3 regions of the Cellulomonas hominis genome follow, and region 3 is predicted to be linked to each of the others. Evidence: riboswitches for the same ligand, from Rfam matches in the RefSeq annotation. Region 3 holds a riboswitch; each other region holds the start of a gene.
The links. A riboswitch is a leader RNA that binds a small molecule or an ion and turns the genes downstream of it on or off. The one in region 3 is predicted to bind cyclic di-AMP.
Positions count from the first base shown of each region.

Region 1: another riboswitch for cyclic di-AMP. It lies ahead of HNR08_RS08165 (C40 family peptidase); the one in region 3 lies ahead of HNR08_RS10065 (C40 family peptidase).
Region 2: another riboswitch for cyclic di-AMP. It lies ahead of HNR08_RS04515 (C40 family peptidase); the one in region 3 lies ahead of HNR08_RS10065 (C40 family peptidase).

Region 1 is NZ_JACHDN010000001.1:1,724,893-1,734,517, forward strand. It holds gene HNR08_RS08145 (class I SAM-dependent methyltransferase) at 1-625, shown strand, start outside; gene HNR08_RS08150 (hypothetical protein) at 718-1,047, shown strand; gene HNR08_RS08155 (hypothetical protein) at 1,071-1,265, opposite strand; gene ccsB (c-type cytochrome biogenesis protein CcsB) at 1,320-2,333, opposite strand; gene HNR08_RS08165 (C40 family peptidase) at 2,339-2,917, opposite strand; cyclic di-AMP (ydaO/yuaA leader) riboswitch at 3,137-3,271, opposite strand; gene HNR08_RS08170 (sodium:proton exchanger) at 3,727-5,013, shown strand; gene HNR08_RS08175 (cation-transporting ATPase) at 5,041-5,817, shown strand; gene HNR08_RS08180 (hypothetical protein) at 6,141-6,851, shown strand; gene HNR08_RS08185 (hypothetical protein) at 7,441-7,680, shown strand; gene HNR08_RS08190 (hypothetical protein) at 7,746-8,108, opposite strand; gene HNR08_RS08195 (hypothetical protein) at 8,092-8,457, opposite strand; gene HNR08_RS08200 (hypothetical protein) at 8,441-8,926, opposite strand; gene HNR08_RS08205 (hypothetical protein) at 8,949-9,314, opposite strand; gene HNR08_RS08210 (hypothetical protein) at 9,311-9,625, opposite strand, start outside.
Region 2 is NZ_JACHDN010000001.1:973,467-983,091, reverse strand. It holds gene HNR08_RS04530 (peptidase) at 1-341, shown strand, start outside; gene serC (phosphoserine transaminase) at 360-1,490, opposite strand; gene HNR08_RS04520 (iron-dependent transcriptional repressor DtxR) at 1,588-2,286, shown strand; cyclic di-AMP (ydaO/yuaA leader) riboswitch at 2,525-2,689, shown strand; gene HNR08_RS04515 (C40 family peptidase) at 2,692-3,474, shown strand; gene HNR08_RS04510 (HNH endonuclease) at 3,678-4,187, shown strand; gene HNR08_RS04505 (universal stress protein) at 4,335-5,306, shown strand; gene HNR08_RS04500 (Lrp/AsnC family transcriptional regulator) at 5,310-5,783, opposite strand; gene HNR08_RS04495 (hypothetical protein) at 6,038-7,153, shown strand; gene rocD (ornithine--oxo-acid transaminase) at 7,172-8,416, opposite strand; gene ddaH (dimethylargininase) at 8,453-9,277, opposite strand; gene HNR08_RS04480 (SRPBCC family protein) at 9,416-9,625, opposite strand, start outside.
Region 3 is NZ_JACHDN010000001.1:2,144,685-2,154,309, reverse strand. It holds gene HNR08_RS10090 (heavy metal translocating P-type ATPase) at 1-346, shown strand, start outside; partial or broken gene HNR08_RS10085 (ATP-binding protein) at 641-1,186, opposite strand; gene HNR08_RS10080 (Mu transposase domain-containing protein) at 1,183-2,205, opposite strand; gene HNR08_RS21285 (hypothetical protein) at 2,282-2,536, shown strand; gene HNR08_RS22680 (DUF2752 domain-containing protein) at 2,734-3,216, opposite strand; gene HNR08_RS10070 (multicopper oxidase family protein) at 3,213-4,556, opposite strand; cyclic di-AMP (ydaO/yuaA leader) riboswitch at 4,926-5,105, shown strand; gene HNR08_RS10065 (C40 family peptidase) at 5,104-5,889, shown strand; gene HNR08_RS10060 (Na+/H+ antiporter subunit A) at 6,377-9,382, opposite strand.

The sequences.
Region 1 (9,625 bases), 420 kb from region 3:
GTTCGACCGGCTCAACGGTCAGATCCTGCAGCGGCTGTTCTTCCGGCGCGGGCTGGAGCGCAAGCCCGTCTCGACGCTCGCGTACACGCTGCTGTGGCCGCTCGCGCGCCAACGCCGGTACGTCATGCCCCTGGTCCGCCCGCGCGGGGTGTACTGCTTCTACTCGGCGGCCCTCGTGCGCAGGCTCGCGAAGCTGATCGGCTCGCGCGAGACCCTCGAGATCGCCGCCGGCGACGGGACGCTCAGCCGGTTCCTGCGCCAGCGAGGTGTCGACGTCGTCGCGACCGACAACCACAGCTGGGCACGATCCATCGACTACCCCGACGACGTCGTCCGCCAGGACGCCGTCGCAGCCCTGCGCGCCCGCCGCCCCCAGGTCGTGGTGTGCTCCTGGCCTCCCGTCGGCAACGCGTTCGAGCGCGAGGTGTTCCGTACCCCGAGCGTCCAGACCTACATCGTCATCGGCAGCACCCGCGAGACCGGCAGCGGGAACTGGTTCGACTACCGGCGCCAGACCGGGTTCACCTACGTCCGGGACCTCTCCATGGGCCGGCTCGTGCTCCCGCGGTACCAGGGCAACGCGGTGCTGATCTTCCAGCGCCGCGCCGCGGTGACGGGCTCCTGAAGGCCGCCGGTGCCCGAGACCGACAGCGCCCGCGCACCCGCCGTCGGGGAGATCCCTCCCCGGGGCGGCACCACGACCTCGGGAGGCGACCTGTGCCCGCCGCGCTGAGACGAGACGCCCGGACCCACCTGCGGGCGGCGGGTTCGCTCGCTGCCACGGGTCTGCTCCTGGTGCTGTCCGTCCTGCCCGCCGACAGGTCGCGGGCGGTCGAGGTGCCCCCTTCGCCCGCGGCGACCGAGAGCGCCGACCCCGGCAGAATTGTGCCGACCACCGAGCCCACGCCCGAGACCGCGCCCGCGGCGGCCGATCGGCTGCCGTTCGACCTGCGGTGGGCGCTCGTCGGCCTCGGCATGGCCGCGATCGCGGCCGCGCCCTCGGCCGTCCTGCACCGGCGCGACCGCCCGCCCCGCTCGCGCGACTAGCACCGGGAGCACGGCCCCGACCGTCACCGTCGACGGCGCAGGTACCAGATCCGCGTCCCGGTCGAGCAGACGAACAGCACGACGACCCCAGCGGCCGTCGAAGCGAGGCTGCTCGTCAGGACGCCGGTGAGGGTCAGGGCGCCGCCCGCGACGAGCGCCACGACGATCAGGACGATCGCAGAACGGTCGTCCTGCGGGAGCCGACGCCGGTCCGGCACGGCGCGACCCTCGCGTGGACCGCGACGCGGTGGCAGCAGCGGGCGGCGCACGCGTCAGATGCCCGAGTAGGAGTGCTTGCCGTTGATGAACAGGTTCACCACCGTGAAGTTCGCGATCACGACGGCATACCCGACGTACACCAGGAAGGCTGCGCGTCGCCCCTGCCAACCCCGCGTGGTCCGCGCGTGCAGGTACGCCGCGTACACCACCCAGGCGACGAAGGTCGCGACCTCCTTGGGGTCCCAGCCCCAGTACCGGCCCCACGCCTGCTCGGCCCAGATCGCCCCACCGATCAGCGTGAGCGTCCACAGCACGAACGCGATCGCGTTCAGCCGGAACGACAACGCCTCGAGCCGGACCGCGGTCGGCACCGTGCGCAGCCACGACCACGCCGGCCCGGTGATCCGCCACCTTCGCAGCGAACGCCGCAGCTCGTCGCCCGCGCGCCACGGGCGGTCCAGCCGCGACCGTCCCGACTCGCGGGCGTCCTGCAGGACCTGCAGCACCGACGTCGCGAACGCGACCGTGAAGATCCCGGTCGCCACGACCGCGATGCTCACGTGGATCACCAGCCAGTAGCTCTGCAACGCCGGCTGCACCGCGTCCGCCCGCAGGTAGAACGAGTTCTGCGCCACGATCAACGCCAGCACGGCGATGCCGGTGACCAGCACCCCGACGAAGGGAACCGTGCGCGTGCGCCGCACCCCGAGGAACACCAGCGCGGCCACGAGGATCCCGAAGATCGTGAACTCGTACATGTTCGCGGTCGGCCACCTGCCCGCCGCCACCCCGCGCAGCGCCACACCGGCCAGCAGCAGCGCGGTCGCCACGGTCGCCGTCGACCGCGCGATGCCGGCCGCCCGCCCGCCCGGCACAGACGGTGCCGGGTCCTGCGAGGCAGGCGCGTCAGCGCCCCCGGCTCCGGCCCCGACCGCTGCGAGACGGCGCTGCGAGCGGGCCGAGGCGTCGGCGACCCGGGCGAGCGCGGCGGAGTACGCCACCAGGGCGATGGTGTACGCCGTCACCGCTCCCCACACGAGCAGCGTGCTGAGGTCTCCGAGGGGCACGCCGGTCAGCCGATCCGGATGAACAGCGGATCGGACTGCCAGATCTCGCGGATCTGCACGGACTTGCCCGGAACGGGGGCGTCGACCTGGAGGTTCCCGCCGGCGTAGATCGCGATGTGACCCGGCGACCAGATCAGGTCACCCGGCTGCGCCTGATCCCGGGGCACGACCGTGCCGGCGTCCCGCTGCGCAGTCGAGGTCCGCGGGATCGCGATCCCGACCTGGGCGTAGACGTATGACGTGAACCCCGAGCAGTCGAAGCCGGACGGGGTCGTGCCGCCGTACACGTACGGGACGCCGACCAGGCCCGACGCGACCTCGACGACGGCGCTGCCGTTCGCGGACGCCGGAGGCGGTGCGCCGATCGGCGCGGTCTCGGCCGGCTCGGCAGCCTCGTCGCGCTGGCTGCCGCGCGATGCGGCTCCGTCGGTCGACCGGGCGGGCGGCTCCTCGATAACGGGCGGCGGAGGGGGCGGGAGGATCGCGGTCGCGGCCGGGACGTCGAACGACCAGGTGGCCTCCGCCGGCGCGACCGCCGACGGTGCGGCGGTGGCCAGGGCCCGCGCCGCATCCAGGGCTCGCACGTCGATCGATTCGGCAGCCCGGCTCGGCGAGGGTGCGGCCGAGGCGGGGACGGTGGAGAGAGAGACGGCGAGTCCCGAGGTAGCAACGACCGCGCCGGTGCGCCGACCCCAGACGACAGCGGTCGCCCGGGCGTTCGTGCCGGCGTCGGTGAGCGGCGTACGAGCGCGACCGGGGTTGCGATGACGCGAGGGGGCACGCAGGTGTGTGGGCATGCGGAGCTCCTGGTCGCCTGCGAGGTGAGCTGTCGGGTTCGGACGGAGCCGTCCGGCCGGTCTCGTGGATCGGCTTCACCCCGAGGGCGCCTGAGCGCCCGTGGAACCTGGGTCCCCCGCTCCTGCCACGCGACGTCGACGGGCCGGACGGCGGCAGGACTCGGCATCCGCGCGGCTCCCGGACTGAACGTCCGGATCTGATGACGGTAGGCGTCGCGTCGCCAGATCGGCGCCCGCGCGGCGGTCCCTTCAGCAAACCTTCATGGACCGGGAGCGCGGGCTCCTGATCATCAGTGTTCGAGCCCTCGAAGATCCGGATGCAGAAGATCCAAACAAATAGATTCCTAGATCGGCGTCACGTATTGATGGGTTCACATTCGTGACATTGGTCCTCTACTGTCCTCATTGCGAAGGGGAGTAGCCCGACCGGCGCTGATGCGTGCCGGTAGAGGTGGTCGACATGCTGGCGTCTGCGCCCGGTCACCTCGCCACGTCAGCCGTGGTGGACGAGACCTTCGACCAGCCGATGTCCGCTGGTCGAGGTCGTCGCGCCCCCCCCGGCGCGAGCGGGCTCGGCCCGTGCCCGAGGAGCCGCCGTGCCCGCCCCTGACGAGCAGACGCTCACCACCCCAGCAGCACCCCTGGTGCCGCCCCCGTCCCCCCGGGTCCTGATCCGTTCGCTGGCGATCGCCGGCGTGATCATGGTCCCGGCGCTGATCACCCGGTTCTCGGGTGCGTCCCCGGCTCCCGTGCTGGAGCTGGTGATCTTCGGCGCCGCGGTCGTGGCCGCGTCGTTCGTGCTCGCGTGGGCCGCCGAGGCCGCCCAGGTCGACGTGTCCGGCGGGTTCGCGATCGCCGTGCTCGCGCTGATCGCCGTGCTGCCCGAGTACGCCGTGGACCTGTACTACGCGTACACCGCGGGCAGCGACCCGGCCTACGTCCAGTACGCCGCCGCCAACATGACCGGCTCGAACCGGCTGCTGCTCGGCCTCGGCTGGCCGCTGGTCGTCCTGGTGTCGCTCTACGTCGCCGGCCGGGTGAGCAAGAAGCCCGCGACCGCGCTCGCCCTCGACCCCGAGAACCGCATGGAGCTCGGCTTCCTGCTCATCGCCGGCGTGGTCGCTTTCATCATCCCGGCCACCGGGCACATCCACCTGGTGTTCGGCGTCGTGATGATCGCCTGGTTCGGGTTCTACCTGTACAAGCTCACCCGGGGCGAGGCTGAGGAGCCCGACCTGATCGGCACCGCCGCCGCGATCGGCGCGCTGCCCCGACGCAAGCGCCGCGCCACGGTCATCGCCCTGTTCGTGCTCGCGGCGACCATCATCCTGCTGTGCGCCGAGCCGTTCGCCGAGGCCCTGGTCGCCTCCGGGACCAGCCTCGGCATCGACGAGTTCCTGCTCGTGCAGTGGCTCGCGCCGCTCGCCTCCGAGGCGCCCGAGTTCATCATCGCCGTGCTGTTCGCCTGGCGCGGCAAGGGCACCGCCGCGATCGCGACCCTGATCTCCTCGAAGATCAACCAGTGGACCCTGCTGGTGGGCTCGCTGCCCATCGCCTACCTGGCCGGCGGCGGCTCCGCCTCCCTCGTGCTGGACACCCGCCAGACCGAGGAGATGCTCCTGACCGCCGCCCAGACGCTCATGGGCATCGCGATCCTGCTGGGGCTGCGGTTCCACCGCTGGTCCGCGTGGGCGCTGCTCGCGCTGTTCGTCGTGCAGTTCCCGCTCACCTCGACGCACGGCCGGTTCATCCTGTCCGGGGTCTACCTCGCGATCGCCGCGGTGATCCTCGTGATCCAGCGGCGCCACATCGTGCCGACGCTGACGGCACCCTTCCGCCGGCACCAGCCCGAGCCCGAGCCGGCTCCCGCCGACGCGGCCTGACGACCCGAGCCCACGAAGGAGCACCCCATGGCACGACTGAACCGGCTGATCGGCCTGGCACGCACCGTGCTCGAGAGCCAGAGCCAGAGCCAGAGCACGGGCCGCCCGCCCCAGGCACCGGGCGGGGGCGAGGCGTCCCTGCGCGCGACCCTGACCTCCGCGGCAGCAGCCGCCGTGCGCGCCCGTTCCGGACAGACACCCGCCCCCGGGCCGAGCCGGCCGGCTCCGGCGCCCGACGACGCGGCCGCGGTGGCCCGGTACGACTACCTGATGCGCACCGCGACTCCGGACCAGATCGAGCAGGTGCACGCCGAGGCGTTCGCCCGCCTCACCCCCGCACAACGCGACGAGGTGCTCCTGCGCATGCGCGACGCGCTGCCCCCGTCCGAGCAGCCCGCGTCCCCGGCGGCCGGCGAGCTGGCCCGGGCGGCCGCCCGGTCAGAAGCGAGAGAGCCCGGCCTCGTGCACCGGATCCTCGGCGGCCCGGCGCGCGGCATCGCCACCACCGCCGCCGTCGCGGGGACCGCCGGCGTCGCCGGAGGTCTCCTCGCCTCGGTGGCGGGCGCCGCCGTCCTGGGAGGAGTGGCCGCACCGCTCCTGGCGCAGGCCACGGCGATCGGCGTCGACCTCGAGTCGCTGACCTCACTCGACACGGCCGGCATCGCCGAGCAGGCGACAGGAGCCGCGACAGACGCCCTCGGCGCCCCGCTCGACGGCCTCGCAGGCGTCACTGAGGGTGTCTCCGGCATCGCCCAGCAGCTCAGCGACCTCGCCGGATCGCTGGACCCCCGGAACCTGTTCTGACGGCGGGCGGCCCGGGTGCGAACGGCCTCTCCGCGTCGGGAGACTGCGAGCGCTCGGGTACGACGAAGGCCCGGCACCGTCTCGGTGCCGGGCCTTCGCTCGACGTGCGCCTGGAGGGACTCGAACCCCCAGCCCTCTTGGCCAGAGATGCTATCGCCCGCGACTCGTCCGATCGCTGCCACGAGCTTGGCAGGTCGGATCGAGGTGGCGCAGTTCCGCGAAAGGCTCAGACCTCCGCACGAAGGCTCACGCCAGCTCTCTGAGCGCTGGTGGCGCTGCTGCGGTCGCTCTCACCACAGAACTGGCTGGATATTCTGTGACTCATGGCCATCACGACGTTGTGGGACGAGCAGTCATGGATCGCTGCCCCCTCCCCGATTCCGATAGCGGTCGTGAACCCGCAGGGTTATGACTGGGGCAACCTCGTCATCCAACTCTTGATCGCTGCGGCGACCGTAGCGGCGCTGTTCTGGGCGATACGAACCGGACGCGACGAGGCGCGGCGCGCCAGCGAGGAACGTCGTGAGCGACTTGCGTTCGAGGAGAAGGCTCAGGCAGCACAGGTCAGCGCATGGGAGCGTCAGTGGGTAGAGCTGCGCAACGGACGACCGCTTCCTGACGACCCGGGCGAGTTCGGCGCAGTGCAAGACGACCTTGTCGAGCGGCGGCACATCTACGTCATGAACGACTCGACTTCGGCGATCTACGACGTGGTCGTTCGCTACTTCGATACCTCGTGGGTCAGGGAGGCCGACGGAGGAGATGAGTCGGATCTCCGCGGTGCTTGGTTCCACGCGATCCTCCCGCCGGAGGCCCACCCTCGGTCGCTGGCGATCAGACGGGTGCCGAACTGTGGCGCGCTCGCCGAGGACGTCGTACTCGAAGTTGAGTTCCGCGATGGCGCAGGGCGGCACTGGGTGCGCAATCAGGATGGTGAGCTCGTGCGCCGGCGGGAGCTCGATCAGCTGACGGTTGAGCAACGGCTGGAGCGACGTCGTGCGGAAGCGGAGCGCGAGCCCGGCTTTACGCCCTGAGATTCGCGGAGGCCGTCAGCGAACTAAGGCCCTCACCGGCTCAGTCAAGGGGCGTGGACGGCTGTTACTCCTGTGACAGATGGGGCCCGTTGAGACAACCCTCAGGGCAACCGCCGAATTGCTTCCTTGATCGGCCGTCGGCGCAGGACGGATTCCTGTCAGGTCCGAACCGCGGCATTTATAGGTCCCAAGTGGACTCTTCGGGTTCCACGCCCGGATTTCGGTGACGCTTCGGGGTTCCACGCAAGGCGCCAGCCGCGCGCCAGGGAGCTACGCAGATCGATCGGGGTCGTGGCCCGTCGCTCGTGCAGGGTCAGCTCGAGCCGTCGCCACAGTTGGCAAAGCGGTCAAGCACCTTGGGCGACGGCTGCGAGCCGGCTGACCTCCGCGGGTCCGTCGTCGTCTGATTTCGACGTGGAGCCGACCGACTAGTACTTCTTCGACCTGGCCCTCGCCACGCCCGAGAAGCGCAAGGACCTGCGGGGCCGACGACCTGGTCAAGATCACCGACGAGGAGCGGATCCAGGCCGCCGACCGGATCGGGTTCATCTCTCCGGTAGGTCGCCAGCAGCTCGATCTCGTTCGCTTCATGCGCAACCACGCCATCGCCGCACACCCGAACCGGCACGAGCTGCAGCCGTTCACACTGCTGGGCTACATGGGGACCTGCATCAAGGAGGTCATCACCCTCCCGCAGACCTCCACAATGGTCGCCACGTCGCGGCTGCTGTCGAACATCAAGACGACGACGATGACCGCCGCCGACACGGGCCCTCGCCGGACATACGCGCGGCCGGCAGCCAGTAGGCCGTCTGATCCGCCGTCGTGAACCTGGACGCCCGAGTCCGGCCACTAAGGATCTCTAGGGATGCCGGGCCGCGGTCTTGGTCAAGGTCAGCGATCGGAAACCACCGTCGGGAGCTCCGCGACGCCGACTACTGGAGTCGTCCGGCGCAGCGTCAGGGCCGCGGCCGGGTCCAGAGGCTCGAGGTACAGCCACATGTCTTGCCCGACGACGATCCCGTTCGACATGGTCGTCCCGCTCGAGTGCTGCACGCTCATCACCCGCAAGGGCTGGTCGTCGCGGCGCAGCGCAGCGCGCGGGAACCGCAGATCGTCGCCGATTGGGCCAGCCACAACCCTCGTCGCGGTGACCGCACTGTCCGGATCGGTCGCCTCGATCAGGTAAGCCGCCCCAGACGCGGTCGTCACGAGCCACCGACCGGGCGTCCGCATGGGGTCAACGGGGTCGCTCATCAGGCTCGTCGTCCTCGCCGAGCTGAACGGTGGGGTGCAGACGCTCCTGCATCGGCGGCCGCAGGTACGCCAATACCTCCCAGCCGAACCCCGCGGCGTCGAACCGGCCGGAGCGCCAGAACGCCCAGGACATCGCGGCTGCGTACAGGTAGCGCTCGTGCTGCAGCGTCCACAGGTCCCACCCGACGACGACCGCGATGCGCGTGCCGCCGTCGGTCAGGACCACGGGAAGACCCGCCTCCACGCTGCTGCGGATCTTCTTGTACTTCGGGATCACGCCCGCCACAGGCATGACCCGCTCGGTCGCCTCCCACCAGAACCCGCGGCGACGGTCACCGGACGCGCTCATCGCCATCGCCACCCTCCGGGTCGCTCCATTCGTCGACCGGCGACGGGTCAGGCTTCGTCCCGCGGCGGTGCAGGATCCGGGTCACGTCGCTGTCGTAGCCGGCAACGTCGAACATCCCGGACTGCCACGCGGACCGGAGCGCCGCGGCGATGCCGGCGCGCTCCTCGCGCACGTCCACGTACGCCGGCCACGACGTCATCACCGCAACCCGCTTGCCGTCCTCGACGAAGACGATGCGGCCACCCTGGTCGAGCTCGACCAGCAGGTCCCCGATCCGGACGTCGCCCTCCAGCAAGCCGCCAGCGCCGAGGGAGTTCAGAAGACGTTCGAATGTCAGCGGCGGCCGCATCAGCTCGACCTCGAAGATCTTGTCGATCTGCGACTGCGAGAACCCACGGCCGAGTGCCCGCGCTCCCTGGACTCGATCACGGCACCCGCGGCGAGCCCCACCTGGGTCGGCAGCGACCACAACCACCGGCGTCGGGTCCCGGTCATAGCGGGTCGTCCTGCGGGAAGGCCGGCAACCCGGCGAGCTGTTCGGCCTCGACGTAGTCGATCGACGTCACCAACCGCTGGATCCAGAACCCGTAGTCTGCACCGTCAGGGTCCCAGTCGTACACGTAGTGGTGCCGGTCCCCGACCCGGATCACTCCGAGATCGCCGTGGAACAGCGACTTCACCGACACCAGCGGCACCCACCGCCCGTCACCCGGCCCGACCGCGGACGTCGGCCCGGGCTGACGCAGCAGCAGCATCGAGTCCAGGTCGAGGAAGTACACCGTGCGCGAGAGCGACCGGATCGCCCACACTCCGGTTCCGTCAGACAGGACGAGCTCGGCGAGGTGGGCGCCACTCACCGCAGGCTCCGTGGCCGGATCGGGGGGACGTGCCGCTCCCACGGTTCGGGAATCGGATCACCGTTGACCACGGCGCGCGCTTCGACGTCGGGGGTTCTGCCGGCCTGGTACTGCAACGCCGTACGGATCGCGGACTCGTACCCGTACCGCCAGCCTCTCCGGAACTCACGGCGGGCGCGGATCTGACCGGTGCCGGCGATCACGACGATCGCGAACGCGCAGATCGTGACCGCAACCGGCTGGCCGGTCAGCAGCGACCCGATCCCTCCGGCGAGGCCGAGGATGGTGATCAGGTACGTGGGACCCCACCA
Region 2 (9,625 bases), 1.2 Mb from region 3:
ACTGGCCGGGCTGGACGCGGAACCCCGACGGGACCTGGGAGGAGTTCGACGCGTACTCCTTCACGCGGCCGAGCGTGCGGGTCGAGTTCGAGGTGAACCCGTCCGTCGCCACCGTCGTGTCCTACCCGCCGGCGACCTCGGCCTGCGCGAACCCGCCGCAGTCCGGCGTCCTGGGCGTGACGACGACGTCGCAGGTGCTGGCGGCGCCGGAGACGCAGTCCGCGGTGCTGGCCGTGACCGGGGCGAACTCGTGGCCGCTGGTGGCGGTCGCGGGTGCGGCCGTGCTGCTGGGCGCCGGGATGGTGGCGCTGTCGGTCCGGCGGGGGCACCGGGCCCGCTGAGCCGGGCCGCCGGGGGCCTCAGCCCAGCCGGTCCACCACGTGGTCCAGGCACGCGGTGAGCGCCAGCACGTCGTCCGGCTCCACGGAGGGGAACATCGCGACGCGCAGCTGGTTGCGCCCGAGCTTGCGGTAGGGCTCGACGTCGACGACGCCGTGCGCCCGCAGGATCCGGGCGACGGTCGGCGCCTCGATCCCGGGGGCCAGGTCGATGGTGCCGACGACGGGGGAGCGCTGCCCGGGGTCCGCGACGAACGGCGTCGCCCAGTCGCGGGCCTCGGCCCAGCCGTACAGGTGCCCGGAGGACGTCGCGGTCCGCTCGGCGCACCACGCCAGGCCGCCGTTCGCGAGCATCCAGTCGACCTGCTCGGCCAGCAGCACCAGGGTGGCGATCGCCGGGGTGTTGAGCGTCTGGTCGGCGCGCGAGTTCTGCACGGCCGTCGTCAGCGACAGGAACTCCGGCACCCACCGCCCGGAGGACTCGACGCGGGCGGCGCGCTCGACGGCAGCGGGGGACAGCAGCGCGAGCCACAGCCCGCCGTCCGAGGAGAACGACTTCTGCGGGGCGAAGTAGTAGGCGTCGGTCTGCGCGACGTCGACGGCCAGGCCGCCGGCGCCCGACGTCGCGTCGACGACCACGAGCGCGCCCTGGTCCGCGGACCCCGGCACCCGGCGCACGGGGGCGACGGCGCCGGTCGAGGTCTCGTTGTGCGGCCAGGCGTACACGTCCACGCCGTCGGCGGCGGACGGGGTGGCGGAGGTGCCGGCCGGCACCTCGGTCACGACCGGGTCGCCCAGGAACGGCGCGCGCGCAGCGGCGGCCGCGAACTTCGACCCGAACTCCCCGAACACCGCGTGCGCGGACCGGCGCTCCACCAGGCACAGGGTCGCGAGGTCCCAGAAGGCCGTGGACCCGCCGTTGCCGAGCGCGACCTCGTAGCCGTCCGGCAGGGCGAACAGCTCGGCGAGCCCCGCGCGGACCCGGCCGACGAGCGACCTCACGGGCGCCTGCCGGTGCGAGGTGCCGAGCAGCGTCCGGCCGACCTCGGCGAGCGCGCGCACCTGCGCCTCGCGGACCTTCGCGGGCCCCGACCCGAACCGGCCGTCCGACGGCAGCAGGTGCGCAGGGATGGTCACGGTGGCGGGCGTCACGGTCACGCGCCGCACGATACGCGCAGGCCCCACTCCGTCGGCGGGACCAACTAGCCTGTGGACGGACGTCCGCGCGCACGACAGAAGGGGCACCGGCGTGAGTGACCTGATCGACACGACCGAGATGTATCTCAAGACCATCTACGAGCTCACCGAGGAAGGCATCACGCCGCTGCGCGCCCGCATCGCCGAGCGGCTGGGGCACAGCGGCCCGACGGTGTCCCAGACGGTCGCCCGCATGGAGCGCGACGGGCTCGTGGTCGTGTCCGGCGACCGGCACCTGGAGCTCACCGAGGAGGGCCAGTCCAAGGCGATGCGCGTCATGCGCAAGCACCGGCTGGCCGAGCGCCTGCTGGTCGACGTGATCGGCCTCGACTGGGAGTACGTGCACGAGGAGGCGTGCCGCTGGGAGCACGTCATGAGCGAGCGTGTCGAGCGGCGCCTGGCCGGCCTGCTGGACCACCCGCACTTCGACCCCTACGGCAACCCGATCCCGGGGCTGGACGAGATCGGCGAGGAGCGGACCCCGGTCGGCTTCCTCGACGGCGTCCAGTCCTCGGTCGCGGTGGCGGCCGCGGTGGGTGGCCCGACCAAGGCCGTCGTGGCCCGGATCGGCGAGCCCATCCAGATCGACGTCGAGCTGCTCGCGCGCCTCGCCCAGGCCGGCGTCAAGCCGGGCAACGAGGTCGTCGTCGAGAAGAACGGCGGCGTGGTGACGGTGGGCGCCCCGGGCGCGGAGACCGTGCTCGACCTCCCGCAGGAGGTCGCCCGCCACGTGTTCCTCTCCGTGTCCTGACGCCTGTCCCGGCCCCACCCGACCCGACGGCCCCGCGGCTGTGGCGTACGCCACTCGCGGGGCCGTCGTGCACCGGTGACCTGGCGGTGCGTGTGAGCGTTCCCCTGACGGGGAAACTGTCCGTGACCGGAACGTGACAATCGGCTCCGGGGTCCGGTACGGTCGGTCTCGCTCCGACGGAACCCTCCTCTGTCAGAGCCCTTGGACGGTACGCCGAGCCCTGCCGCCGCCCGAGGTCCGAACGGACTCGCCGGTAGGGGCGGGGGAACCACATGCGGGCACCGGAGACGGTGTCCTTGGGGTGAAGCCGCGCGACGCGACCGGTCCGTCCGGGAGCGCCACGCGGCCGGGTATCTCCAACCCGAACCCGACAGCTCACCTCGTAGGCGCCAGGAGAGGCTGTACGTGACCGCAAGTGCTGTGCGCGCTCGACACCGTTCCGCGCGTCGCCCCGTCACCCCCCTGACCGATCTCGCCACCGCCGCCACGGGCACCATCGCCCTGGCCGGTCGCCGCACCGCTGTCGTCGCGGCGTCCTCGGGCCTCATGGTCTCCATGGTCGCCGTGCCGGCGACCGCCGCGACCAGCTCCGGCGACCAGGCCCTCACCGCGGTGGACACCACCGCGCTGACCGCCTCGGCGAAGACCGTCCTCGACGCGGCCCCGGTCGTGACCTCCCCGGCCGACGCCGCGTGGACCTTCGAGGCCCCCGCCGTCACCGCGGTCGTCCCCGAGCCGGAGCCCGAGCCCGAGCCCGTCGTGGAGCGCGCCGCGTCGCGCAGCTCCCAGCGTGCCGCCACGGCCGAGACCGCCGCCGCGCCGGCCGCCGCCGCGAGCGCCGTCCCGCAGTCGGTGGCCGGCAACGCCGTCCTCGAGGTCGCGGCCCGCTACGTCGGCGTCCCGTACCTGTCCGGCGGCACCACGCCCGACGGCTTCGACTGCTCCGGCTTCGTCTCCTACGTGTACGCGCAGCTCGGCATCTCGCTGCCGCGCACGTCGTCCGCGATCAAGGCGGCCGGCACCGTCGTCTCGGCGTCCGAGGCCCAGCCGGGCGACCTGATCTGGAGCCCGGGTCACATCTCGATCTACGCCGGCGGCGACCAGCAGATCGACTCGCCGCGCCCCGGCAAGACGATCCAGTTCCGCAGCATCTGGCAGTCCTCCCCGGTGTTCATCCGCATCGGCTGAGCAGGACCGCCCCGCACGTCCCCGGACCCCCACGGCCACCACGGCCGTGGGGGTCCGGGCGTTCCCGGCCGGACCGGTGGCGCGCGCCCCGGCCGGAATGACGGCGCAGGATCGCCGCGGGTGCGCGTACGCTGCAACTGCTGTGCCTCCCCCAGCGGGCCCGTCAGCCAGGCGGGCCCTCGACCTGGTCTAGGAGTAACGCCGTGCTGCTGCTGCCCGCGCCACCCAGGACGCTGCTCCTGAACGCCAGCCTCGAGCCCCTCTGCGTGGTCGCCCTACCCCGGGCCGTCACCCTCGTCATGTCCGGCAAGGCCACGGTCCTGGAGACGGACGGCCGCGTGCTGCACGCCGAGCGCATCGTGGTCCCGTTGCCGGTGGTCCTGAGCCTCACCCGGTACGTGCACGTGCCGGTCCGCAAGCCGCTGCCACCGACCCGCCGCACCGTGCTGCAGCGGGACGACCACCGGTGCGCGTACTGCGGCTCGCACGCCGACACGGTCGACCACGTGCACCCGCGCTCGCGCGGGGGCCGGCACGAGTGGGCCAACGTCGTCGCCGCGTGCCGCCGGTGCAACCACCGCAAGGCCGACCACCTGCTCCATGAGCTCGGCTGGGAGCTCGCGTACACGCCGTCGCCCCCGCGGGGTGCGACGGCGTTCCTGCACGGGGCGGCCGTCGACGAGCCGGCCTGGTCGGCGTACCTCGCGGCCTGACGCCGCCGGGGCGCGGCCGGGCACCGTCCCGCGCCCGCCCCGAGTCCAAGGCTTCGTCAAGAGTTCTCCACGCGCGTCCCCGTGTCGAGTGGTCGGCGGGCATGATCAGGGAGCACACTGGGGTGTGCGACCAAGGAGGTCAGAGCCATGAAGCGGGACGCGGAGATCCTCGTCGGAGTCGACGGGTCGGCGGCGAGCATGCACGCCCTCGACTGGGCGGCCGCGGAGGCCCGGACGCGGCGCCGGCCGCTGCACGTCGTGTGCTCGTACACGCTGCCGTCGTTCACGGCCGCCTCGCTGGACGGCGGGTACGCCGCCCTGGACGACACGGCGATCCAGCAGGGCGCCCGCGCGGTGCTCGCCGAGGCCCGGCAGCGCGCCGAGGGCCCGGACCTGGAGATCACGACGACGGTCGCGACGGGCGACGCCGCCGCCGTGCTGGTCGAGATGTCCCGGGACGCGTCGCTCGCGGTGGTCGGCACGCGCGGCAAGGGCGGCTTCGCGGACCGGCTGCTCGGCACGGTGTCCTCCACCCTGCCCGCGCACGCGCACTGCCCGACGGTGGTCGTCCCGCTGCGCGACCAGCGGCGCGGCGGCGTGGTGCCGAACGACGAGTCCGCCCCCGTGGTCCGGCCGGTGCGCCGGATGGTCGTCGGCGTCGACGGGTCGCCGCAGGCGGACCTGGCGCTGCGGTACGCGATCGAGGAGGCGCAGGCCTGGGGCGCGGAGCTCACGGCCGTCGCCGGGGTGCCCGTCGGCAGCGGCTCGGGGGTCATGGCGTGGCTGCCTGCGACGATCGACCAGACGCAGGTGCTCGCCGACGTCACCGAGGGCCTCAACGTCGTGGTCGACCGGGCGCTGGCCCAGTACCCCGGCGCGACCGTGCGCCGGCACGTCCTGGACGGGACCGGGGCCGAGCTGCTGACGGAGTTCTCGGCGGCCACGGACCTGCTCGTCGTCGGCTCGCGGGGCCGCGGGGGGTTCACGGGCCTGCTGCTGGGCTCGACGAGCCAGGCGGTGCTGCACCACTCGGCGTGCCCGGTCATGGTGGTGACCAACGGCTGCCTGGAGCGCGCGGAGGCCGCGGGCGCGGGGAACGGCACCGCCGCCGCGGGCTGATCCTCAGGCCGGGGGCGGGACATCCGGGCGGCGCACCAGGGCGGACAGGACGATCGTCGAGCGCGTGCGAGCCACGAACGGCTCGGCGGCGAGGCGCTCCACCACCTGCTCCAGGTGCCGCATGTCCCGCGCGCGCACCTGGACCACCACGTCGACGTCGCCGGTGACCGTGCTGGCGGCGACGACCTCGGGGTACCGCTCGACCGCGGACCGCATGGTCGCCGGGCTGGTCGAGCCGTGGCAGAACAGCTCGATGAACGCCTCGGTCGCCCAGCCCAGGGCCGCCGGGTCCAGCAGCACCGTGAACCCGCGGACCACCCCGCGCTCCCGCAACCGGTCGACGCGGCGCTTCACGGCGGGCGCCGACAGGGACACCACGGCGCCGAGGTCGGCGTAGGACGCGCGCGCGTCGACCGCGAGCTCGCGGAGGATCGCCTCGTCGATGGGGTCGAGGTCGCCGGAGAACGTGGGGGGCACGGGGTCATCCTCGCGCACGCCCGGGGGCGCCTGTGCGTGCGCCCTGCGCCCCCGCGCGCCGCCCCCCCGGCGCGGCGTGCGGCATGCGGCGTGCGCCGAGACTGCAGGATCCGCGGCCCGGTGGCCGGGTCGGGCAGACGGATCCTGCAGTCTCGGCGGGGATGTCGCGCGGGTGAACGGCGCGCAGGGCTTCAGGAGCGGGCGGCGCGCGCCGATGGGATCCGTGACAGGGGGACGGATCGAGAGGATCGAGGATGTCGGCACGGGACGCCGGTCCCGCGCGCGCCGGGACGACGGCCCTGGGCCGGCCCGCGGCGCCGCGCGCACCCGAGACCCACCCCGCGGCACCGCCCGGGACGATCCCCACCCAGCGCACCCGCCCCGCCCCGGTGGCACCCGCGCCCGCCGCTCCGGGTCGCCGGCGCCGGACCGGACGCACCGTCGCGGTCGTCCTGCTCTGCGCGACCCTGGTCGGTGCCGTCGCCGCGGGCGTCGTGGTGCAGCTCCGGGCCGACGCCCGCGCCGCCGCCTGGGCCCGCGTCGAGGAGCGCGCTGCCGTGCTCGACGCGGCGCAGCGGGTGGACGCGGAGTTCGCCGCCCGGACGCGGGCCGCCGCGGCCGCCGCCCGGTACGACGCGCTCGTCGCGGACGCCGTCGCGCGGGCGGGCACGGCGCTCACCGCCGCGCAGGCCGCCGCGGCCGCGTCGCCGCACGCCGGGGAGCCCGCCCTCGCCGCCCTGCGCACCGCGACCGACGCCCTGTCGGCCGCGGCGGGCACCGCGGGGACCGGTACCAGCCCGGCGACGCTCGCCGCCCGGACCGCCGAGGTCGCCGCCCCGCAGCAGGCGGCGGTCGAGGCCCAGGCCGCGTGGCAGGCCGCCGAGGCCGCCCGGATCGCCGCCGAGCGCGCCGCCGCCGAGGCCGCCCAGCGGTCGCGCGGCTCCGGCTCGGGCGGCACGGCCCGCGCCGCCCGCCCGGCGTCCGGGGGCGGGGCCGCCGCCGCACCGGCTGCCGCTGCCGCCGCGCCGGCCGCGACGTGGGCGGCCGGGGTGCAGTCGTACGGCGTCAGCGGACTGGGCAGCGCCCTGAACGCCGCCCGGGCCGACGCCGGCCTGGGCGCGCTGACCGTCGTCCGGTCCGCGTCGCTGGCCGACCACGCCGCCGCGATGGCCGCCGCAGGCAGCATCTGGCACTCCGGGAACGACCACATCGTCGGCTGGGTGCAGCCCGCGAGCGACGCCGAGATGATCGCGGCCTACCTGAACTCCCCGCCGCACCGGGCGTGGATCCTCAAGGAGGGGAAGTCGACCGTCTCGATCGGCGCGGTCACGCTGAACGGGCGGCTCTACACGGCGATGCGGTTCTCCTGAGGGGCGTCCGCACCGCGCTCAGCGCAGCGCCTGCGTCAGCCGGTCGAGCGCCAGGTCCAGGTCGTCCGGCTCGATGACGAGGGGCGGGGCGAGCCGGATGGTCGAGCCGTGCGTGTCCTTCGCGAGCACGCCGAGCCGCAGCAGCCGCTCGCACAGCTCCCGGCCGGTCATCCGCCCGGGCTCGACGTCCAGGCCCGCCCACAGCCCGACGCCGCGCGCGCCGACCAGCAGGCCGGTGTCGACCAGGGTGGCGAGCCGCTCGTGCAGGTGCGCGCCGAGGGTCCGGGCGCGCTCCTGGTAGGTCCCGGGCCGCAGCAGGTCGACCACGGCGATGCCCACCGCGCACGCGAGCGGGTTGCCGCCGAACGTGGAGCCGTGCGTGCCGGCCGTCAGCACCCCGAGCACGTCCGGGCGCCCGACGACCGCGGACACCGGCAGCACGCCGCCGCCCAGGGCCTTGCCGAGGGTGACGAGGTCCGCGCGGACGTCCCACAGCTCCAGGGCGAACGTGGTGCCCGTGCGGCCGAGGCCGGACTGGATCTCGTCGGCGATCAGCAGCACGTCCGCGGCGGTGCAGAGCTCCCGGACGGCCGGCCAGTAGCCCGCCGGCGGGACGACGACGCCCTGCTCGCCCTGGATCGGCTCCAGCAGGACCGCGACCGTCGTGTCGTCGACCGCGTCCCGCAGCGCGTCCGCGTCCCCGAACGGCACGATCCGGAACCCCGGGGTGTGCGGCCCGAACCCGTCGCGGGCCTCGGGGTCGGTCGAAAACGACACGATCGTCGTCGTCCTGCCGTGGAAGTTGCCCGCCGCGACGACGATCGTCGCGCGCTCCGGCGGCACGCCGCGGACCTCGTAGCCCCACTTGCGGGCCGCCTTGATCGCGGTCTCGACGGCCTCGGCGCCGGTGTTCATCGGCAGCACCATCGGCGCGGCGCCGTCCGGGCCCGACCCGGCCACCACGGGCCGCGCCAGGTCGGAGAGGGCTGCGGCGAACGGGTGCAGCAGGTCGTGGTCGAACGCACGGGACGACAGGGTCAGCCGGTCGAGCTGCGCGTGCGCCGCCGCGGTCAGGCCGGGGTGCCGGTGGCCGAAGTTCAGGGCGCTGTAGCCCGCGAGCAGGTCCAGGTAGGTGCGCCCCTCCACGTCCCGCACCCACGCGCCCTCGCCGGTCGTCAGCGTGACGGGCAGCGGGTGGTAGTTCTGCGCGAGCGGGCCGGCGTCGGCGCGGGCGGCCCCGCGGGCGGGGATCGTGGCGGTCATGGCGTCACCTCGTCGGGGGCGTGGGGGAGGGGAGCGTCAGCGGCGGATCTCCAGCGTGCAGCACTTCGCGCCGCCGCCGCCCTTGAGCAGCTCGCTGGTGTCGACGGGGTGCGGGCGCAGCCCGCGGGCGGTGAGCTGGGCGGCCAGGTCGACGGCGCCCGGGGCCACGACGACGTTCAGGCCGTCCGACACGGCGTTCAGCCCCAGGCAGGCGGCGTCCTGCTCGGAGGCGATCACCGCGTCCGGGTAGCGGCGCTCGAGCTCCGCGCGGGAGGCGTCGGAGAACGCCGGCGGGTAGTACGCGACGAGCTCGGTGCCGGGCTCGGAGCTCAGCACGGCCAGCGCGGTGTCGAGGTGGTAGTAGTGCGGGTCGACCAGCTCGAGCGTGACGACCTCGCGGCCGGTGACCCGGGCGATCTCGTCGTGCGCGGCGCGGTCGGTGCGGAAGCCGGTGCCCGCGAGCAGCACGTCGCCGACGGTGAGGATGTCGCCCTCGCCCTCGTTGACCTGCTCGGCGGTGTGCGTGACGAAGCCGTGGTCCGCGAACCACTTCTCGTACGCCGGGCCCTCGGGGCCGCGCTCGGGGTAGCGGAACCGGGCGGAGTACACGACGCCGTCGACGACGGTGGCGCCGTTCGCCGCGTAGACCATGTCCGGCAGGCCCGGGATCGGGTCGATCGTCTCGACCGTGTGGCCGAGGGACTCGAAGGTCTCCCGGAGGGTGCGCCACTGCTGCACCGCGAGGCCCGCGTCGGTGTACCGGGTGGCGTCCATCCACGGGTTGATCTCGTACGAGACCGTGTAGTGGGTGGGCTCGCACATGAGGTAGTGCCGGCGGGTGGCCTGGGGCGTGGCGGTCATGGTGCTCCTCGAAGGTCCGGGGTCGGGATCCGGCGGCCGCCTCGTCGGGGCACGTCCCGGACACTCTACGAGCCGCCGACGCGCGGCATCATCGTGCGACGTTGCACCGGAGCGGCGGATCGTTGCGCGGATCGTGCTTCAGGCGGCGTTTCGTTGCGTGCGCCGGGCGGCGTCCCGGGCGGCTCGGCGCAGCACGAGGGTCAGCATGCCGTCCAGCAGCACCGTCCCGACCCCGCGCGTCAGGGCGGGCGGCAGCCCGCGCAGATGCACCTGCTCCGTCCACGTCACCCGGGACCGCCCGGGGCCCGCGGCGGCGACCTCGATCCGCGCCGTGCCGAGCAGCACCGG
Region 3 (9,625 bases):
CACCGCGGACGTCGGGATCGCGATGGGCGCCATGGGCACCGACGTCGCGATCGAGACCGCCGACGTCGCACTCATGGGCAACGACCTGTTCCACCTGCCTCAGGTCCTGGCCCACGCCCGACGCACCCGGACCATCATGTGGCAGAACGTCGCCTTCTCCCTGGCCCTGATCGGTGTGCTGATCCCGCTGGCCCTGTTCGGGGCGCTCGGGCTGGCCGCGGTGGTCCTCGTCCACGAGGTCGCCGAGGTCTTCGTCATCGCCAATGGTGTGCGCGCCGGCCGCTACCAACCGATCTCCGCCCGCGAACACGCGCCGGCTCCGTCCCTCGCGACCGCCGCACCGTGACCGCGACCGGGTAGGTCACGCTCGCCGCCTACATCGCGTGGGCCGGCTGGGTCCTTCGGGGTCCACACGATCCGTCATTACCGTGCCGCCGGCGACCCGGGCATCCGCCGCACCACCAGCACCCTGGTGCGGCGGATCGCCCTACCCTGATGGTCGGCGAGCTCACCGGCGTGGGCGTCGGCGCGCTCCTGGCCGGGGCCGGCGCGTGGACCATCACCGCAACACCAGCAGCGGCGCGGGCCATCGCCGTGACGGTGTTCGCCGCCGCGGCGGCCGGGACCGTGGCCGCCCAGCTCGACCTGGGCCGCTGAAGGTCTTGGTCAGGACCATCTCGTCGGCGGCCTCGGCGAGCGCGTTGGCGAGTTTCGTCGCCAGGGTGTATTTGACCCGGAACCCGGCCATCGCGACCTCGGTGCCGAGCGCGATGAGCAGGTGGGACTTGCCCGTTCCGGAATCGCCGATCAGGCACAGCGGGTGGCCGCGGCGAACCCAGTCGCACTTGGCGAGCGCGTTGCTGGTCCTGGGGTCGACATTCGGGTTCGCGTCGAAGTCGAACTCGCGCAGCGTCTTGATGCGCGGGAACGCGGCGGCCTTGATGCGGCGCTCGGATCGTCGGCGGGCGCGGTCGTCGCACTCCGCCAGGAGGAGTTCGGCGAGGAACCCGCGGTAGGTCATCTGCTCGCGGGCGGCAGCATCCGCGTTCGCCTCGAACACGCCCCGGGTCGTGGGCAGGCGCATCATGCGGCAAGCCTGGTCGATGGCGGCGTCGGTGGCCTCCTCGGTCAAGCCTCGCCGTCGCGGCACCCGGTCACTGCCCGTCGCCGAGGTCTGCGTCGTCATCTCCACCTGAGCCCCTCCGGGATCCGTTCAGCCGCTCGCCGGCCGGGCGTGCCGGCGCCGGCTGGGTAGCAGGTCGTCGTACTCGCTGATGTCTGGCAGCGAGCGCGTGTCGTGGGCAGGCGGGTACGCAGCCGCCGCTCCGTCAGGAAGTGGGCGACCTGCCGGGCCAGCTCCGCCCGGTCCGGCATCGCGCTGGGCGTCGCTGCGCGGCGGCCGTCTTCCGCCTTACGCGCCCCGAGCGCGACCGCGTCCGCGTTGGTCAGCGCACCGACCTCCAGGGCGGCGGCCAGTCCGGCCACGACGTGCTGATGAGCGATGTGCCGGTGCAGGAGCAGGACGTCGATCAGGGCACGGGTGCCGTCGGCGTCTCCGTGAGCCTTGCGGGCGGCGTCCCACGAGGCGTCATGCACGGGTGTGAACCTGCCGCTGGCGCGTGTCCAACGCGGTCGCGCCGGTAGGGCGCCAGGCTTGCGGATCAGCGCTTCAAGGTCGTGGTCCAGGTCGAGTCGGGACTCCAGCTTGTCAGGGAGGCGTTCGTGCCGGGCGATCTGGGTGCGGCCGTCGTAGATCGTCAGGTCCGAGGCGCGCGGCAGGATCGAGATCTTCCGCCCGGCGAACCGCACCGGCCCCGAGTACCGGTTCGTGCGCACGTTGACCTGGGCATGCCGGTCACCGCGCTGGTGAGACCACCGGCCGGTTTCGAACTCCTGGTCCGGCAGCGGTGCCAGAAGCGGGGCCTTGATCGCGAACAGCTCACCGACGCTCCGGGCACGCCCACCGATCCTGCGGGCATCGTCGGACACGTCCCAGGCATCAACCATCGCGTTGGGCTCCGCCAGCGAGGCGACCTTCGGGACGGGGACGAAGTGGTTGCGGCGGTACCAGCCCACCTGCCCCTCGAGCCCGACCTTCTCGTGCGCGCCCTCGATCCCGGGCTGGCAGTAGAACGCGTCCAGACCATAGTGGGAGCGGACCAGCGTCCACCGCTCGGTCCCTGCCCGAACGCGAGCAAAAGCCAAGCACACGCGCGACAGCTGGCTTGAGGTTCTCGTAGCGGATCTTGCCGGTCGGTAGCCCGGCGAGCACGCTGAAGGCATGGACGTGCCCTTCCAGGAACGCCTCCTGGCCGCCGGAGGTGAAGACCTGGTGCACGGCCCTGCCGGAGAAGGACATCCGCAACGAGAACAACGAGCAGACCACCAGCTTGCCGGCCAGCTCGACCGTGACGTCACCGAAGTCGACCTCGGCCTCCGCGCCGGGCACGTGCGTCTGCGGCACCAACACGCGCGACGGACCCAGACCCTCCTCGACCGCGGATCTCCTCACGCCGCGCCGCGACGTACTTCTTGACGATGAAGTACGACACGTCCGCGTGGTGCTCCATGCGCAGCCGGTCGAAGATCCGCTTCGCCGTGTGACGCTGCTTGCGCGGAGCGCGCAGATCTGCATGCAGCCACCCATCGACGAGACTCTTGTACTCGTCCAGCCGAGAACCGCGCGCCGGCAGAGGGCGTCGCGGCTTGGGCCAGGCGGAGTCGGCGCGGAGGCTACCGCAGGAGCTCGACGTTGAGCTGCTGGCGGACCGCGAGCAGAGCGGCCAGCAGTGTCACGAGGAGCCGGGCAGCAACGCGCACGGGTCGGCGGTCGGTGAGGTCGAGCCCGAGCCATCTGCTGGTCGCGCTGCCGGCGCACCACCGCAGCACAACCAGCACAGCTCCGGTCACCAGGATCGGGCCGAGAGGGTTGTATCGCCATGCCTCTGCGAAGTCACCCATCGCGGCGAGCCGCACGGATCGCGTCCCGCCGCACAAGGGATCCATGACCGACCACCAGCGGTGCAACGGCCCGTGCAGGTCGACCGGCGGCAGACCCAGTCGGGCCATCAGTCCTGCGGCCACCAGGCCGAGCGCCGCGACGGGGGCCAGCGCCGGCCACCTGTCTCGCTCGTCGAGGCTGACAGTGATCCACGAGCGCGATGCCGGCGGGGTGTCAACGCGGCGCCACTGCGGCCGCCGGTCACTCTGTCTCACGTCGCCGTGATGCTGGTCATCATCCCGGCGTCCTCGTGATCCAGGATGTGGCAGTGGACCATCCAGGTCCCGGGCTGGTCGAAGGTCACGGCGACGTCCACGTAGCTGTCCGGTGGCACCGTCACGGTGTCCTTCCACACTTCCCGCTCGAGGGGCCGTCCATCGGTGGACAGCACCCGGAAGTGCGCACCGTGCACGTGCATCGGGTGGTCCATCCGGTGCCGCCCGGCGTTGCGGAAGCGGACGACGTAGGTGCGACCGACCTGCACGTCGAACGTCTCGGCATCGGGGAAGACGTCGCCGTTGATGGTCCAGGCCATTCCCATGCCGCCGGACATCGCCATCGCGTCGGCGAGCACCATCTCGATGTCCGGTTCGCGGCTCACCAGGTCGGGGGCGAGGGCGCTGGGTGCGGGAGGGATGAAGGGCGAGACAGCCGCGGGGGCATCCGAGGCGGTGTAGTGGACGGGGATGGTCATTCCGTTGTCGCGCTCGTTGGTGATCGACAAGCCCGAGCTCAGGTCGCCGACCGGGGCGAGCTCGACGTCGTAGCGCTCGCCCGGGGCGATGCTGAGCCGGCGGGTGCTGTAGGGCTCGACGAGGGGTGCGCCGTCGGTGTGGGTGACGCGCACGTCGAGCGGGAACGTCAGGTTCTGGGTCTTGGCGGTCGAGGCGTTCACCAGCCGGAGCTTCGCGATCTGCCCGGCGGTGATGCTGATCGGCTCGATGTCGTCGCCGGTGCGACCATTGACGGTGTCGACGTCGCCGACGACCTCCATGTGACCGGTAGTCCGATCCACGACCCAGTCGTCCAGCACGAGGACCTGGTCGAGGTCGTAGCGCGCGTCCGCGGGTTCGCGGACGATGAACGGTGCATACATGCCGCGATCGACCTGGTCGCGCACGGGGCGTTCGTGCGAGTGGTACCAGTACGTTCCTGCGCGGGCTGCGGTGAACTCGTACCGATGCTCCTGTCCAGGTTCGATGAGGATGCCTGGACCGTCCTGGTCGTTCGGCACGCTCATCCCGTGCCAGTGGATGTTGGTCGCGGTGTCGGTGGAGTTCCTGACGTCGATCTGCAGCCGCTGGCCCACGTCGACGACGATCGGCACGCCAGCGCCGTGCACGTCCTCGCTTGCGGAGTCGGCGTAGAGATACCGCTCGATGGTCCGACCGCCCACCTCCATCTCCGCTGTTGTGATGTCGAGGTCGGCGATCCCCTGCATGGTCGCCTGGGTGATGTCGTACCGGTCCACCTCGGGAAGCGTGATGCTCTTCTGGACCGCGACGTGCGCGGCGGGATCCAGCGCACGCGCGACCGCGAACGCGGCAGCACCCACGGTCAGGACGACGGCGGCCGTTGCGGCGACGGCGACGGGACGGCGGTGGATCATACTCGTGGTGACTCCTCATGCCGTCGACCCCAGGGGCGCCCTGGAACCGTGATCTGCCTCCACGTTCCCCTCGGCGGATCAAGCTGCTGCACTGGCTTCGATGAAGTTTCGCTGAAGATCGTCGCAGGTCGCGGTCGGAGCGCACGGTCGCGCCCGGTCGTCCTGAGCGCCCGTGACCAGTGCGTTTATCGGAGCGACGTGTGCCCGTGCGGGTGTCGCAAAGCGTGCCCCCTGCTTCGGCGCGAGTCGCGCGGGCGGTGACACACCCGCTGCTCGTGCCTAGCATCGTCGCCACCCAGGCGCCGACTGGGTGGGTCGAGCAGAACGCCGAGTCCTGCCGCTGCTCGACGACTCGCAGACCGCACGGGCAGGAGCGGGGGAACCAGGATGGACGGGCACGTCGTGCCCTTGGGGTGAAGCCGGTCCCGACGGACCGGCCGGGCTGCTCCGGCCCGAACCCGACAGCTCACCTCGCAGGCAGCAGGAGTCGTCGATGCCCGCACGCCCCTTCACCCGAGCGCGCCACCGCGCGGTCGGGCGCACCCGAACCCCCTGGACCGACGCACAGGCCGCGGCCGCCTCCGGTCTGTCCTCCGCTGGGCGGCGCACCGGAGTCGCCGTCGCGACGTCAGGCATGGTCGTCTCGCTGGTGGCAACCCCGGCGTCCGCGACGATGCCCTCCCACCACGAGAGCCGGATCGCGCCGCTGGACACTGCACGACTTACGTCGGCGGCCAGAGCGGCGATCGAGTCCACGCCGGTCGTCGCAACGCCGGCCGAGGCCACCTGGACGTTCGACAATCCGGTTGCCACGGCGGTGACGCCACCGCCGACCCCCGAGCCGGAGCCGGAACCTGAGCGAGCCCCGGCTGCGACGCGCAGCACGGCTCGGGACGAGGCGTCTGTCCCATCGCCCCAGATCGGGGCGCCCGCGCCGTCCAGCGCGAATGGCAGCGCGATCGTCGAGGCGGCATCGAGCCTCGTGGGCGTGCCCTACGTGTGGGGCGGAACCACACCGAGCGGCTTCGACTGCTCGGGATTCACGTCCTACGTGTACGCGCAGGTCGGGATGAAGCTGCCGCGCACGTCGGCGGCTCAGCGCTACGCAGGGGTTGAGGTGCCGCGGGACCAGGCCCAGCCAGGGGACCTCATCTGGTCGCCGGGACACATCTCGATCTTCGCCGGGGGCAACCTGCAGGTCGATGCCCCGGTGCCGGGCAAGGCGGTGCAGATCCGGGAGATCTGGCAGTCGTCTCCGGTGTTCATCCGCGTGGGGTAAGTAAGGCCCCCTGTTCGCCGCGGCTGCGGGGGCGTGCCTGATCGCGAGGCGGCGCCTGGCGATCATCACCTCGATCGAACGGAACGTGCCACCACCGCCGGCCTCAGTTCCGCCTCGGACGCCTGACCCCCGAACAAAGCACTGGACGATCATGGCCACTCAGGCGCACTCGCCGCCTGCGAGCCGTTGTCACCTATCCGTGCTGTGCAGCGGGCCCTCGGGCGCGTGTACCGACTGCGAAGGCGGAGGGCACTGCGATCAGGCCGAGCGCCCAGCACGGGAGCCGGCGGACAGCCCAGTGCCCGGAACGGATGGTCCCCCGTCGGTGTCGACGGGTGTCTCGATGCGGTTGCCGCGTACCAGGAGCCGGTGTGAGGCGACCCCGAAAGGGGTGCAGGTGAGTACACGCGCTCCGCTGGCCGCGATTCGACACACTCCTGCGCTGCTCGCGCCACCCTCACGCCGCCGGTGGAGCGGAGGCTCTGCGCTACCCGGTAGGTCCTTCCACGTGATCGCGGATACTGGACCGCTCGGCGCGTTGGTCGATCTCGGCGCCGAGGCTGCGCAGGATGTCGAGCACTAGGCCGACGACCACGAGGTATACGCCGACGTCGAAGAACAACGACGTCACGACCTTCGTCGGGCCAATGAAGGGGATCGCGATGTCGATGATCCAGGACTGCAGCACGGAGCCGCCGAAGATCAGCGCGCCGAGGCCCACGCCCGCCGACAGGAACAGGCCGCTGCCCAGCAGCAGACCGGGCTGCACGGGGGCCGCCTCGCCGAGCTCGTACCGGCCGCCGGCCAGGTACCGCACGATCAGCGCGATGCCGGTGACCAGGCCCGCCGCGAACCCACCGCCGGGGGCGTTGTGCCCGGAGAACAGCAAGAACAGCGAGTACACGATCATCGTGTGGAACAGCAGCCGGACCACGACCTCGAACACCACGGACCGGCGGCGCGGCGCCAGGGTCCGTCCGGCGCGCAGCCACTCGCGGGACCGGTAGGACGGCCGCTCGGCGACCGGCCGGCGCACCGCGGCCATCGGGTCCTCGCCGCCGCCCCACACCTGCCGGGACTCGGGGGCGTCGCCGGCGCGGAAGATCGCCCCGGACCGCCTGCGGAGGAACACGAGCGAGGCGACCCCGGTCGCGGCCACCAGCAGCACGGAGATCTCGCCCATCGTGTCCCAGGCGCGGATGTCCACCAGCGTCACGTTGACGATGTTCTTGCCGCCGCCGTAGGAGTACGCCTCCTCCGCGAAGTCCACGGAGACCGGCGCGTGCACCCGCGCGCCGGGCACCACGAGCGCCAGCCCGCCGACGGTGAGGCCGAACGCCAGGCCGATGCCGAGGCGCACCCACCGGGACCCGACCAGCGGCCGGTCGGAGAAGTACGGGGGCAGGCGCCGCATCACCAGCACGAACACCACGAGGGTGACGGTCTCGACCAGCACCTGCGTCAGCGCGAGGTCCGGGGCGCCGTGCAGCAGGAACAGGGCCGCGACGCCGTAGCCGGAGACGCCGAGCAGGATGACCGCCTTCAGCCGGCGGCGGGCGCGGGCGACCAGGACGGCGGCGACCACGACGAACGCCCCGACCACGGCCTGCGCCGGGCGGTCCCAGACGCGGGTCTCGGCCGGCATCCCGTTCCAGGCGACCAGCGGGACGCCGACGGTGACGACGAACACCACCAGGATCCCGCCGAGGTACACCGGCAGAGATCCGCGCTGGGTGAACGCGGTGACGTCGGCGGCCACGTCGTCGAGCCGGCGCATGAAGCGGCGGTACAGCCGGTCCGCCTCGGGCACGTGCGGCACCGCGGCCTGCGCGAGCTCGACGGGGCCGCGGGCGACGAACAGCAGCACGCCGGTGAGCAGCACGACGGCGGTGATCGCCAGCGTCGGGGTGAAGCCGCCCCAGAGCAGGAGGTGGCCGGGCTCGCCGGCCGGGTACGCGTCAGCCTGCGGGGCGAGCAGCTCCTCGCCGAGACCCGGCAGCAGCGCCACGGCCAGGCCGAGCACGGCGAGCAGCATCGCGGGCCAGACGAGCACGAGCGACGGGCGCCCGACCGGGGCCGGCACGGCGCGCTCGTCGTCGGGGTGCGCGGAGTGGTCGACCGGCTCCTTGACGTCCCGCGACGGGTCCTTGGCGTCGCGGGCGGCAGCGAGGGCGCGCACGGCCGCGGGCGACAGCACCGGCTTGCTGGCGAACGCGCCCCACCACAGCCGCAGGCCGTACGCCACGGTGAGCGCCGAGCCGACCGCGACCGCGACCAGGACGACGACGCCGAGCGGGTCGCCGTCGTGGCCCAGCGCCTCCAGCGCGGCCTCCTTGGCGACGTACCCGGCGAACGGCGGCGCGCCGATCATCGACAGCGTCGCGAGCCCGCCCGCGGCGGCGGTCAGGGGCAGCGCGCGGCCGACGCCGGACAGCCGGCGCAGGTCGCGGGTGCCGGTCGCGGCGTCCACCACGCCGACCACGAGGAACAGGGCGGCCTTGAACATCGCGTGCGCGCCGATCAGCGCGAGGCCCGCGAGCGCGGTCGCCTTCGTGCCGTACCCGACGAGCAGGATGATCAGCCCGAGCTGGCTCACCGTGCCGAACGCGAGGACGAGCTTGAGGTCGTGCTGCCGCAGCGCCCGGTAGCCGCCGAGCAGCAGCGTGCCGCAGCCGAGCACGACGACGATCGTCCGCCAGGCGGGGAGCTCCGAGTACGCCGGGGCGAACCGCGCGACCAGGTAGACGCCGGCCTTCACCATCGCGGCGGCGTGCAGGTACGCGCTGACCGGGGTCGGCGCGGCCATCGCCGCGGGGAGCCAGAAGTGCAGCGGGATCAGCGCGGACTTGGAGGCCGCGCCGACCAGCAGGCAGACCACGGCCGCGGTGACCATGCCGCCGTGCGGCGGGTCCGCGAGCGTCTCCGACAGCCGGTACGTGCCCGCGGCCTCGCCGAGCAGGATCACCCCGACCAGCATCGTCAGGCCGCCGGCCGTCGTGACGACGATCGCCTGCATCGCCGCCCGGCGGCTGGCCTTGCGCTCGTGGTAGTGCCCGATGAGCAGGTAGGAGAAGACCGTGGTCAGCTCCCAGAACACGAACAGCAGCAGGGTGTCGTCGGCGGTGACCAGGCCGAGCATCGCCCCGGCGAACGCGACCAGCACGCCGCTGAACCGGCCGAGCCCGCTCGCGTGCGCCTTGAAGTACGCCGAGCAGTAGACCAGCACGACCGCGCCGACGCCGCCGACGAGCAGGGTCATCAGCCAGGACAGCGTGTCGAGCCGGAAGGAGAGGTCGAGCCCGAGCCCGGGGATCCACTCGACGGTCTGCGTCGGCCCGTCGCCGTCCATCACGCGGCCGGTGAGCGAGAGGGCCCACACCGTCGCGGACGCCGGCGCCAGCGCGAGCACCCAGAACGCCTTCCGGCCGATCCACGCGACGAGCGCAGGCGCGACCAGGGCAGCCAGGAGGTGCACCGCGAGGAGCTGCAGCACGTCCGCTCCGTCCTGTCGTGGGCGGGTGGTCGGTCGGTCGGTGCGCCGGGTCCGGGCCCGCGACCGCTCGAGGCGGGACGGCGGGCGGCGGGCGGCGGTCGGGACACTGGAACAAGCGAGTCGTGGTCCGTGAACACCCGCCGGACGCTGGGCTCGTCTCAACGACTGGCCCCGTCACCGAGCAACCGGCCCGGTCAACGGTCCTGACCGTAAGGTCACCGCATCGAGTCGCTCTTCAGCTCC